2 regions of the Pseudomonas sp. BW7P1 genome follow, and region 1 is predicted to be linked to the other one. Evidence: riboswitches for the same ligand, from Rfam matches in the RefSeq annotation. Region 1 holds a riboswitch; the other holds the start of a gene.
The links. Region 1 has a riboswitch for cobalamin ahead of cobW (cobalamin biosynthesis protein CobW). Riboswitches for the same ligand answer to the same signal wherever they lie in the genome.

Region 2: it holds a riboswitch for cobalamin, as region 1 does, so the genes downstream of both, NWV16_RS12610 (TonB-dependent receptor plug domain-containing protein) here and cobW (cobalamin biosynthesis protein CobW) in region 1, are expected to answer to the same signal.

What each region holds. Positions count from the first base shown of each region.
Region 1 covers NZ_CP103374.1:3,381,695-3,386,382, reverse strand. The annotation lists gene NWV16_RS15080 (CbtB domain-containing protein) at 1-57, opposite strand, end outside; cobalamin riboswitch at 177-398, opposite strand; cobalamin riboswitch at 1,057-1,268, shown strand; gene cobW (cobalamin biosynthesis protein CobW) at 1,367-2,437, shown strand; gene cobN (cobaltochelatase subunit CobN) at 2,441-4,688, shown strand, end outside.
Region 2 covers NZ_CP103374.1:2,821,835-2,826,522, reverse strand. The annotation lists gene NWV16_RS12630 (NYN domain-containing protein) at 1-156, shown strand, start outside; gene NWV16_RS12625 (DoxX family protein) at 240-677, opposite strand; gene NWV16_RS12620 (LysR family transcriptional regulator) at 838-1,755, shown strand; gene NWV16_RS12615 (hypothetical protein) at 1,804-2,709, shown strand; cobalamin riboswitch at 2,826-3,032, shown strand; gene NWV16_RS12610 (TonB-dependent receptor plug domain-containing protein) at 3,123-4,688, shown strand, end outside.

The DNA.
Region 1 (4,688 bases):
GGTGGTGGTGCTGGCGATTTTGTCCGTGTTGCCGGCGGTGCTGCTGGTGATCGACATGGCGCTTCCCTCTGGAGTGTCAGCGGGTGAATGGAGCGCATGAAAACCCCTGCGAGCGGGCACGCAGCGGTTCGAACAGCGCCCGCCCACCGCGGGTTGTTATGTTCAGTGACGCAGGATGCGCACTGTGTGTTGCGGGCCGGTCTCCGGGCTCGCGAGGGGTGGCTGTCTGCCGACCTGCAAGCGTCACCTTCCCATGCCCGTGGGCACAGTGGATCTGACACTTCACTCGCTTACCGTTGCGGGGGCAGCACCGGACTGACATGGCTTTTGAGTAAAGCACATGATTCACCGGTTTCCCGTTTCACCCTTTGCAGGGCACCCGTAACAAGTTGTGTAGGAGACCATGAGGGGGGATTTGAGTCAATTGGGATTGGGATTGGGGGCATATCCGTTGCTTCGGGTGCTGCCGCTGGCGGTTTCGCCCTTACGGCGAGTCACCTTTTCCAAACGCCGGAGTGCCGGCCCAGCGAAAAGGTAACCCAAAAGGCTTTACCCTGACGTTCGGCCCTCGCTGCACCTCCTCTCGATGTGTTTGGCTTCGCCAAACGGTCGCTGCGCTCCCACCCCCGGAGCAATCCCTCCACTCAGCCTGCCGACGGGCCTTGAGATCAAAAGCTTTTCTCGAGCTAACGCTCATCGTGGTGAGTGGCTCTCGATCTGGCTCTGGCTTTTGATTTTTTGCCTCTTCGGCAGGCCGAGCGGAGGTGTTCATCAGGGGGCAGGCGCGCAGCGCCGTGCGGCGAAGCCGCATACATCGAGAGGAGGTGCAGCGAAGCAAACCGTAGGCGATGCCCCCTGATGGGCACCGTAGCGAGGGAACACTGAGCCTAGGCGAAGTGCCGTACGCCGGGGCAAAGCCTTTTGGTTCCTTTTTGCTGGGCCGGCATTCCGGCGTTTGAAAAAGGGACTCGCTGTAAGAGCTAAACCGCCAGCGGCAACACCCGCAGCAACGGATATGCCCCCCAATCCAAACATTGACCGGTCAACACACGATGCGTAGCCTTGCGCTTTCGAGGTTCTTCGGCCTACGCCGAAGCTAAGAAGGGAACGCGGTCCAAGCCGCGGCTGCCCCCGCAACTGTGAACGGTGCCGTTCGCTGCCACGCCACTGCCAGCCCAATCCAGGAGCCAGCGGGAAGGCGCAGCGAATACCGGGCCAACGCCCGAACACCGTCAGCCAGGAGACCTGCCTCGTCACAGATTCTCACTTTCAACCGGGCGGGGTGATCCGGTGGCGAACTCTCCAGGCACGCTTGCGCGCTGCCGGCCTCGTCCCGTATGCCCGCCACCTTGCCAAAGGGCATCCGATGAAAACACTGGCCAAACTCCCCGTCACCATCGTCACCGGTTTCCTCGGCTCGGGTAAGACCACCTTGCTGCGGCACATGCTCGACAACGCTCAGGGCCGCCGCATTGCGGTGATCGTCAATGAATTCGGCGAACTGGGCATCGACGGTGAAATCCTCAAGCAGTGCACCATCGGCTGCACCGAAGAAGAAGCCACCGGTCGCGTTTACGAACTGGCCAACGGCTGCCTGTGCTGCACCGTACAGGAAGAGTTCTTCCCGGTGATGCGCGAGCTGGTGGCCCGTCGCGGCGACCTCGACCACATCCTGATCGAAACCTCGGGGCTGGCCCTGCCAAAACCGCTGGTTCAGGCCTTCCAGTGGCCGGAAATTCGCAGCGCCTGCACCGTTGATGCGGTGATCACCGTGGTCGACAGCCCGGCTGTGGCCGCCGGCACCTTCGCCGCATTCCCGGATCAGGTCGACGCCCAGCGTAAACTCGATCCGAACCTGGACCACGAATCGCCACTGCACGAACTGTTCGCCGACCAACTGGCCAGCGCCGACCTGGTGATTCTCAACAAGGCCGACCAGACCAGCCCCGAAGATCTCGCCCGCGTGCGCCTGGAAGTCGCCGAAGAGCTGCCGCCGGCGGTGAAGATCATCGAAGCCAGCAACGGTCGCCTGCCGCTGGATGTACTGATCGGTCTGGGTGCCGGCGCGGAAGATCACATCGACGGCCGCCACAGCCATCATGATCACCACCACGACGGTGATGACGATCACGACGACCACGATCACGACGCTTTCGACTCGATCTCCATCGAACTGCCGCAAGCCGACGAAAGCCTGCTGCTCGATGCGCTGACGCAACTGGTGGTCCAGCACAGCATCCTGCGGGTCAAAGGCTTCGCGGCGATCCCGAACAAGCCGATGCGCCTGTTGATTCAGGGCGTGGGCACGCGTTTCGACAAGCACTTCGACCGTCAATGGGGAGCCGATGAGGCACGTGTGACGCGGCTGGTGTTGATTGGCCAGGAACTGGACGCGGCCAGTCTCGAAGCGCAACTGCGCGCCGCGCTCAGCGTTTAAGCCATGCATCTGCTCAGGACCCAGCCCGGCGGTTTCGTGTCGGATGACAACATTGCCGACCTTGGACAAACCCCCGCCGAGCTAGTGATTCTGTGCAGCGGCGACTCCAGTCTCGCGCTGCTCGCCGAGGCCGCACAGCAACTGCCCGAGGATTACCCGAGCCTGCGCCTGGCCAATCCGATGCAGGTGCAAAACCATGCATCGGTCGACCTGTACGTCGATGAAGTGCTGCGTCACGCCAGGGTCATTCTGATTTCGCTGCACGGCGGCATCGCTTATTGGCGTTATGGCGTCGAGCGGCTGGTCGAATTGTCCGAGCGCGGTGTGCAGGTGATTCTGGTGCCGGGCGATGATCGTCCCGATCCGGAACTCAGCGACTTGAGCACCGTGGGCGCCGAGGATCGCGACCGGCTCTGGCAGTTTCTGCGTCAGGGCGGCATGGGCAACGCACTGGATTTCTTCCACTGCCTGGCCAATCGCTGGCTGGCGCGGGATTACGAGTGGGGCGAGCCGCAAACGCTGCCGCGCACGGCGATATACCACCCGAACAAAAACACCGCCGCACTGAGTGACTGGCAAGCCGATTGGCGGCCCGGTCAAGCGGTGGCGGCGGTGTTGTTTTATCGCTCGCATTTGCAAGCGGCCAACACGGCGTTCATTGACGTGTTCTGCCAACGGTTGCAGGTGGCCGGACTCAATCCGCTGCCGATTGCCGTGGCCAGTCTGAAAGAGCCCGGCTGCCTGTCGGTGGTCGAGGACTGGCTCGATGAAGTAGACGCGTCGGTGATTCTGAACACCACCGGTTTCGCCCAGTCCAGCCCGGAAGCGCCGCATCTGCGGCCATTCCGTCGAAATATTCCGGTGATCCAGGCCATTTGCGCGCAGGACAACGAACCCGGCTGGCGCGACAGCGAGCAGGGCCTTGGGCCTCGCGATCTGGCGATGCACATTGCCCTGCCGGAACTGGACGGTCGGATCATCAGCCGGCCCGTCAGCTTCAAGGACCTGGCCTGGCGCAGTGAACGCAGTCAGTCCGACGTGGTGTGTTACCGGGCGCAGCCCGAGCGCATGGATTTCGTCGCTGAGCTGGCGCGGCGCTGGGTCGATCTGGCGCGGGTGCCGAACGCTGAAAAGCGTATCGCTCTGGTCCTTGCCAACTATCCGACCCGGGACGGACGCATCGGCAACGGCGTCGGCCTCGACACGCCAGCCGCCGCGCTGAATATCCTTCGAGCGTTGCAGGCTGAGGGTTATCCGCTGCCGGCCGAACTGCCCGACAGCGGCACAGAATTGATCCGGCAACTGCTCGGCGGCGTCAGCAACGATCTCGACACCCTCGATCAGCGTCCGTGTCAGCAAAGTCTGGCGTTGGACGATTATCTGGCAATGTTCAACGCGCTGCCCGAAGCCAATCGCGCGGCGGTGCTGGAGCGTTGGGGCGCACCACAAAAGGATCCGATGTGCCGTGACGGGCGGATGATGATCGCCGGTCTGCGCTTTGGCCTGACCTTCGTCGGCATTCAACCGGCACGGGGTTATCAGGTCGACCCGAGCGCGGTGTATCACGACCCGGATCTGGTGCCGCCGCACGCGTACCTGGCGTTTTATTTCTGGCTGCGTCAGACCTACGGTGCCCACGGTGTGATTCACGTCGGCAAGCACGGCAACCTCGAATGGCTGCCGGGCAAAGGCGTGGGCCTGTCGGCGAATTGCTGGCCGGATGCATTGCTCGGGCCGCTGCCGAATATCTATCCGTTTATCGTCAATGACCCGGGCGAGGGCGCGCAGGCCAAGCGTCGTACTCAGGCGGTGATCATCGACCACTTGATGCCGCCGCTGACTCGCGCTGAAACCTACGGCCCGTTGCGCAATCTGGAGTTGTTGGCCGACGAGTATTACGAAGCTCAACTGCTCGACCCGCGCCGCGCCCGGGAATTGCAGCGCGACATTCTGCAACTGGTGCGTGACACGCAGATTGATCGCGAACTGCAACTCGACGAAGGCCTCGACAGCGATACCGATGCAGCCATCTGGTTGCCGCGTCTGGACACTTATCTGTGTGATCTGAAGGAATCGCAGATCCGCGATGGCCTGCACATCTTCGGAGAGTCACCGACCGGGCGTTTGCGCATTGATACTTTGCTGGCGCTGCTGCGGATTCCCCGTGGCGATGGCAAAGGTGCGCAATCGAGTCTGTTGCGGGCGTTGGCGAAGGCGTTCGAACTGGGGTTTGATCCGCTGGATTGCGCAC
Region 2 (4,688 bases), 560 kb from region 1:
CGCCGTGAAGGCATTGATTTCATACTTGATCCGATGTGGCAAAGCATTCCTGAGGGCTTGATGGAACACATTGACGGGCTGCGTTCCACCTGTCCAAAACCTCCGCCAAGACCCGCCATCAATGACAGCTGCAAAGCCTTGCTCTCAGAATATTGAGAACCAGTCTAGACGGCTACTCAGCGTAACTCGCAAACAACAAAACGCCGCAAGGGACTCCCGTCCCTCGCGGCGTTCGTTTTTCAGCGGCGGCGAGCGTCGAGGCTGAAGCGACCGGCACCGAAGGCCACGACTTGCAGCAGGCCGCCGGCCATGGCGATGTTCTTGAAGAAGTGGATGAACTGGTTCTGATCACCCAGCGCATTGTGGAAGGCCAGTGCGGTGAACACGCTGAACGCGGCCAGCACAGCGGCGACAGTGCGGGTGCGGTAGCCGGCGATCAGCGCCAGGCCACCACCGATTTCGACGATGACAGCCAGTGCCAGCGCCACTTGTGGCAGAGGCAATCCGACCGAACTGATGTAGCCGATCATCATGGCCGGAGCGGCCAGTTTGGAGAAACCGGAGAGGATGAAAATCACACTGAGCAGGACGCGGCCGATCAAGGCAACCGAGGCTTGCCTGGTGTCGGAAGCGTTATGTGCAGCAGTTGCTTGAGCGATGTTTGCAGAAGTAGCCATGGAGTATTTCCTTCAATTGGGGTCCGGTTCGACTTGAACCGTCCGGATGAAGAAATGTTGCGCCTCGGCAGCTCATCTGAATAGCCGACTAATTTAGATCGTTACGTTCGAAAAAATAGGTAAGCTGCTCAACCAGTCAGAACCATTCAAGGACACCGGCATGATCTCCGACCCGGGCACTCCGACACTCGATCAGCTTCGCGTATTCCTGACCGTCGTCGAAGTCGGCAGTTTTGCGGGGGCGGCGCGCAAGCTTCACCGGGCGACATCGGTCATCAGCTACTCGATTGCCAATCTCGAAATGCAGCTGGGCGTCAGCCTCTTCGACCGGGAAACCACCCGCAAGCCGCAGCTCACCGACGCCGGCCGCACCGTGCTGGCCGAAGCCCGGACCATCGCCAACGGCGTGCACGGTTTGCGCGCCAAGGTCAAAGGCCTGCTGCAAGGGCTGGAGGCCGAAGTGCATGTGGTGCTCGACGTGATGTTGCCCGCCGAGCGCGTGGTGGATGCCTTGAAATCCTTTCGCGAGGCATTCCCCACCGTCGCCCTGCATCTGCACATGGAAGCACTCGGCGCCGTGACCGAGCTGGTGATCAACCGCGGCGCGGTGGTCGGCGTCAGCGGGCCGATGAACGATGGCATCAACGGCCTCGAAAGAATCGGCATCGGCAGCGTGGAGCTGATCCCCGTGGCGGCGCCGAATCATCCTTTGGCATGCACCGAAGCCAATATTCCCGGTGCCGGTCGCGAGCACACGCAACTGGTGCTGTCGGATCGCTCAGAGCTGACCAGGGACAAGGATTTCGCCGTCCTCAGCAGCCGCACCTGGCGTCTGGCAGACCTGGGCGCCAAACACATGCTGCTGCGCGAAGGCATCGGCTGGGGCAACATGCCCAGGCCGATGATCCAGGAAGACCTGGACAGTGGCCGACTGGTGAAACTGGACCTGCCGGAATACCGCAGCGGGCAATACACCTTTGATGCGATCTACCGCACCGATGTGCCACCGGGCCCGGCGGCGCGTTGGCTGATCGAGCGGTTCGTGCAACAAAGCCAGGCGCAGGTGACGGTTGTCTGAAGCGCCCGCGAAAACCAATTGATATTTCACTGAAAAAAAGAGCACGACATGGAGTTATCGTTGATCAAAGAAATGTTCGAGTATTCGGCTTACGCCATTCTCGGAATTCTGGGTCTGTTTATTTGCTTTTGCTGGTTATTCGTTTGGCAAAGTCGTTTATTGCCAAGTCGGTTTAATGATATTCATTGGAAAAGAGTTGATTACGCCTGGATCATCGCAGGCTCGTTGGGCCTTGTATTTCAATTTATCCAGGTTGGCCTGGACTCAAAGCTCTCAAATCTAAGAGTGGAAGAAACCTTTGGTCAGCTTTCTGCCCAGTCCCTGAATATCGCAGCAGACGAATTAAGCGATGCCACAATCTGCTTGCCAGTTTCAACGGAAGAAGACTTGGCGAAAGAGTCAGCCCGGCAGCTAGCTGGCGCCTGCAATCTGTTTCAAAAAATTCGTCCTGCCAACCGCGTAAACACTGAGGTAGACATAAATATTTTCAGGAATTACGACAGCGTTTTCCCAGAAGCTGAAAAATTTACCAATCCGCTGATAGTTGAACGAATGAAGCGCTTCAAACAAGCTTACGCAGATTACAAGGAGCAAAAAGGCTCAATAGACAGCACGAAATATGCTGCCAAAGTCTACGAACGGTATCTGAAATTTTTGCAATACCTGGCTATCCCGCTTCTGGCTGGTGCCGTTGCGCTCAGACTGACGAAGGTCAAGGGGGAAATAAGATTAAAAACACACCCTATCGAAAAAAAAACGGAAGACTCCATCGCCCAAGAAGCATTGGCCAATGCGATAAAGGGGTTGGCAACCTCGGCCCAGCTCAACGAGCTGGTCGTCAGGCTCAATAAACTCGAAAGCTCAAACCGGCTCAGGCTGAACATCATTTTCATCATGATGTTTGTACTCGCCGCGGCGATTATTTCAGCGTTTATGCTCTCGAACTTCCATTAGAACCAGAGCCCCGATGATGCAAGTGTCGGCGTTCGCCTCATGCGCACGTCTGCACATCGACTCTGCAGGAGCTCTCACACCACAAGCGAAGTTGACGAGCGCCCACCCGGATGTTCAGATGCCGCCCTGTTTCAGGTGTCCCATGCCGCCGTGCATGGGGTGAAACGGGAAACCGGTACGTTCCTTTCGAACAAGTCCGGTGCTGCCCCCGCAACGGTAGGCGCGTGATGCTTTCGACAGACCACTGTGGCCAGACGGCCATGGGAAGGTGAAAGCCTCCAGACGCGCGAGCCCGGAGACCGGCCTGAAATGCTTTTGGCAAACTCCTGCGGTGGGCGGGCATGGGCCGGTGTCGGCGCGTGCGCGATGCCTTCTCCTGCATGCTCTTCTGCGAAGATCCTTTCGAGAAGACGATGATCAATCCTTTCAACACCAAGGCTCCATCCCTGTTGCTCGGCTGCCTGTTCAGCCCGCTGCTGCTGGCCGATGACACGCCGCTGCAACTCTCCCAGCAAATCATTTCCGCGCCGTCCGTGGAGTCCACCACCGTCGCCGACATGGCGCAATTCGGCAGCAAGGTCGAGATCGTCACCCGCGAGCAGATCGAACGCGCCGGCCCCGGTGCCGATGTCAGCCGCGTCATGCAAATGTTCATTCCCGGCCTGTACGTCGCGCCGAAAAACGGCCCGTTCGACTACGGCACCTACTCCCTGCTGGGCGGGCGCAATGACGACACGCTGATCCTGCTCGACGGCGTGCGCCTGAACAATCGCCTGTACGGAGGCTTGTACCTGGACACCCTGCCGGCCAACGCCATCGAACGCATCGAAGTGCTCAAGGGCGGGCAGAGCCTGCTGTTTGGCACGCAAGCCGTGTCCGGCGTGATCAACATCGTCACCCGCAGCCCGCAGAGCCGACAGGCCTCCGGCGAAGTGAACATGGGCGTGGATACGTTCGGCGGCACCACCGAGGATGCGCGGGTCGAGAACATCTTCACCAACGGTTTCGGCGACCTGGGCCTGCTGGCCTACGTCAGCCATAACGTTTCGGACGGCTATCAGCCGTTTCGCAATCGTGACATCCGGAACAGCAGCGAAAAGAACCGCGCCTACGAGGTCACGACGTTCGGCGGCAAGGCGATTCAGTCCTTTGGCGATGACACGCGCCTGGAACTGTTCTACCAGTACGCCGACGCCAACCTCGATTTTGCCCGCCCGGTGGACAACCACAAGACCACCAACGACCGCATCCAGCAGATCGCCACGGCGACCTTCGAGCAGAACGTCAACGAACGTCTGAGCTACTTCGTCAAAGGCCACATCAACGATTGGGACACCCGCTACACACGCATCAACAACACCACTGACGGTGGCACCCGAACCATCAATCACAACGACTACTGGGGCTTCACCGACTGGGGTGTACAGGCCGAAGGCAAGGCTGAATTGCCCGGCGGTCATGTGCTGGTGTTCGGTACGGACAACCAGTGGTTCAAGGGCCAGGACGACGTGCTGATCATCGACAACGACAAGGCCGAAGCCCACGCCTTCTACACCCAGTTACGGCCGAAGATCGATGCCCTGCCCGACTGGCATCCGAGCATCGGCATCCGCCACGAAGCCATGAGCGGTGGCGACAGCGCGACGGTCGGCATGCTCACTTCGCTGTATGACCTCAATGAAAACTGGTCTGTTCGTGGGCAGTACGGCACCGCCTACAAACTGCCCAACGCCGAGCAACTGTTCGTCAACGAACCGGGCGATGAACTGGGCAACCGCAACCTGAAACCGGAGAAAAGCCGCAACGCCGAACTTGGCCTCGACTACAAAGGCCTGCTGATCGACCGTGAGTTCAGCGCCAGTGTCACCCTGTTCAAGCGCAAGATCGATGACCTGATCACCCTCGATGACATCCAGTGGGTCAACGGCCAGGGGCGGATCCAGATGCGTGGTTTCGAGGCGGACGCGAAACTGGCACTC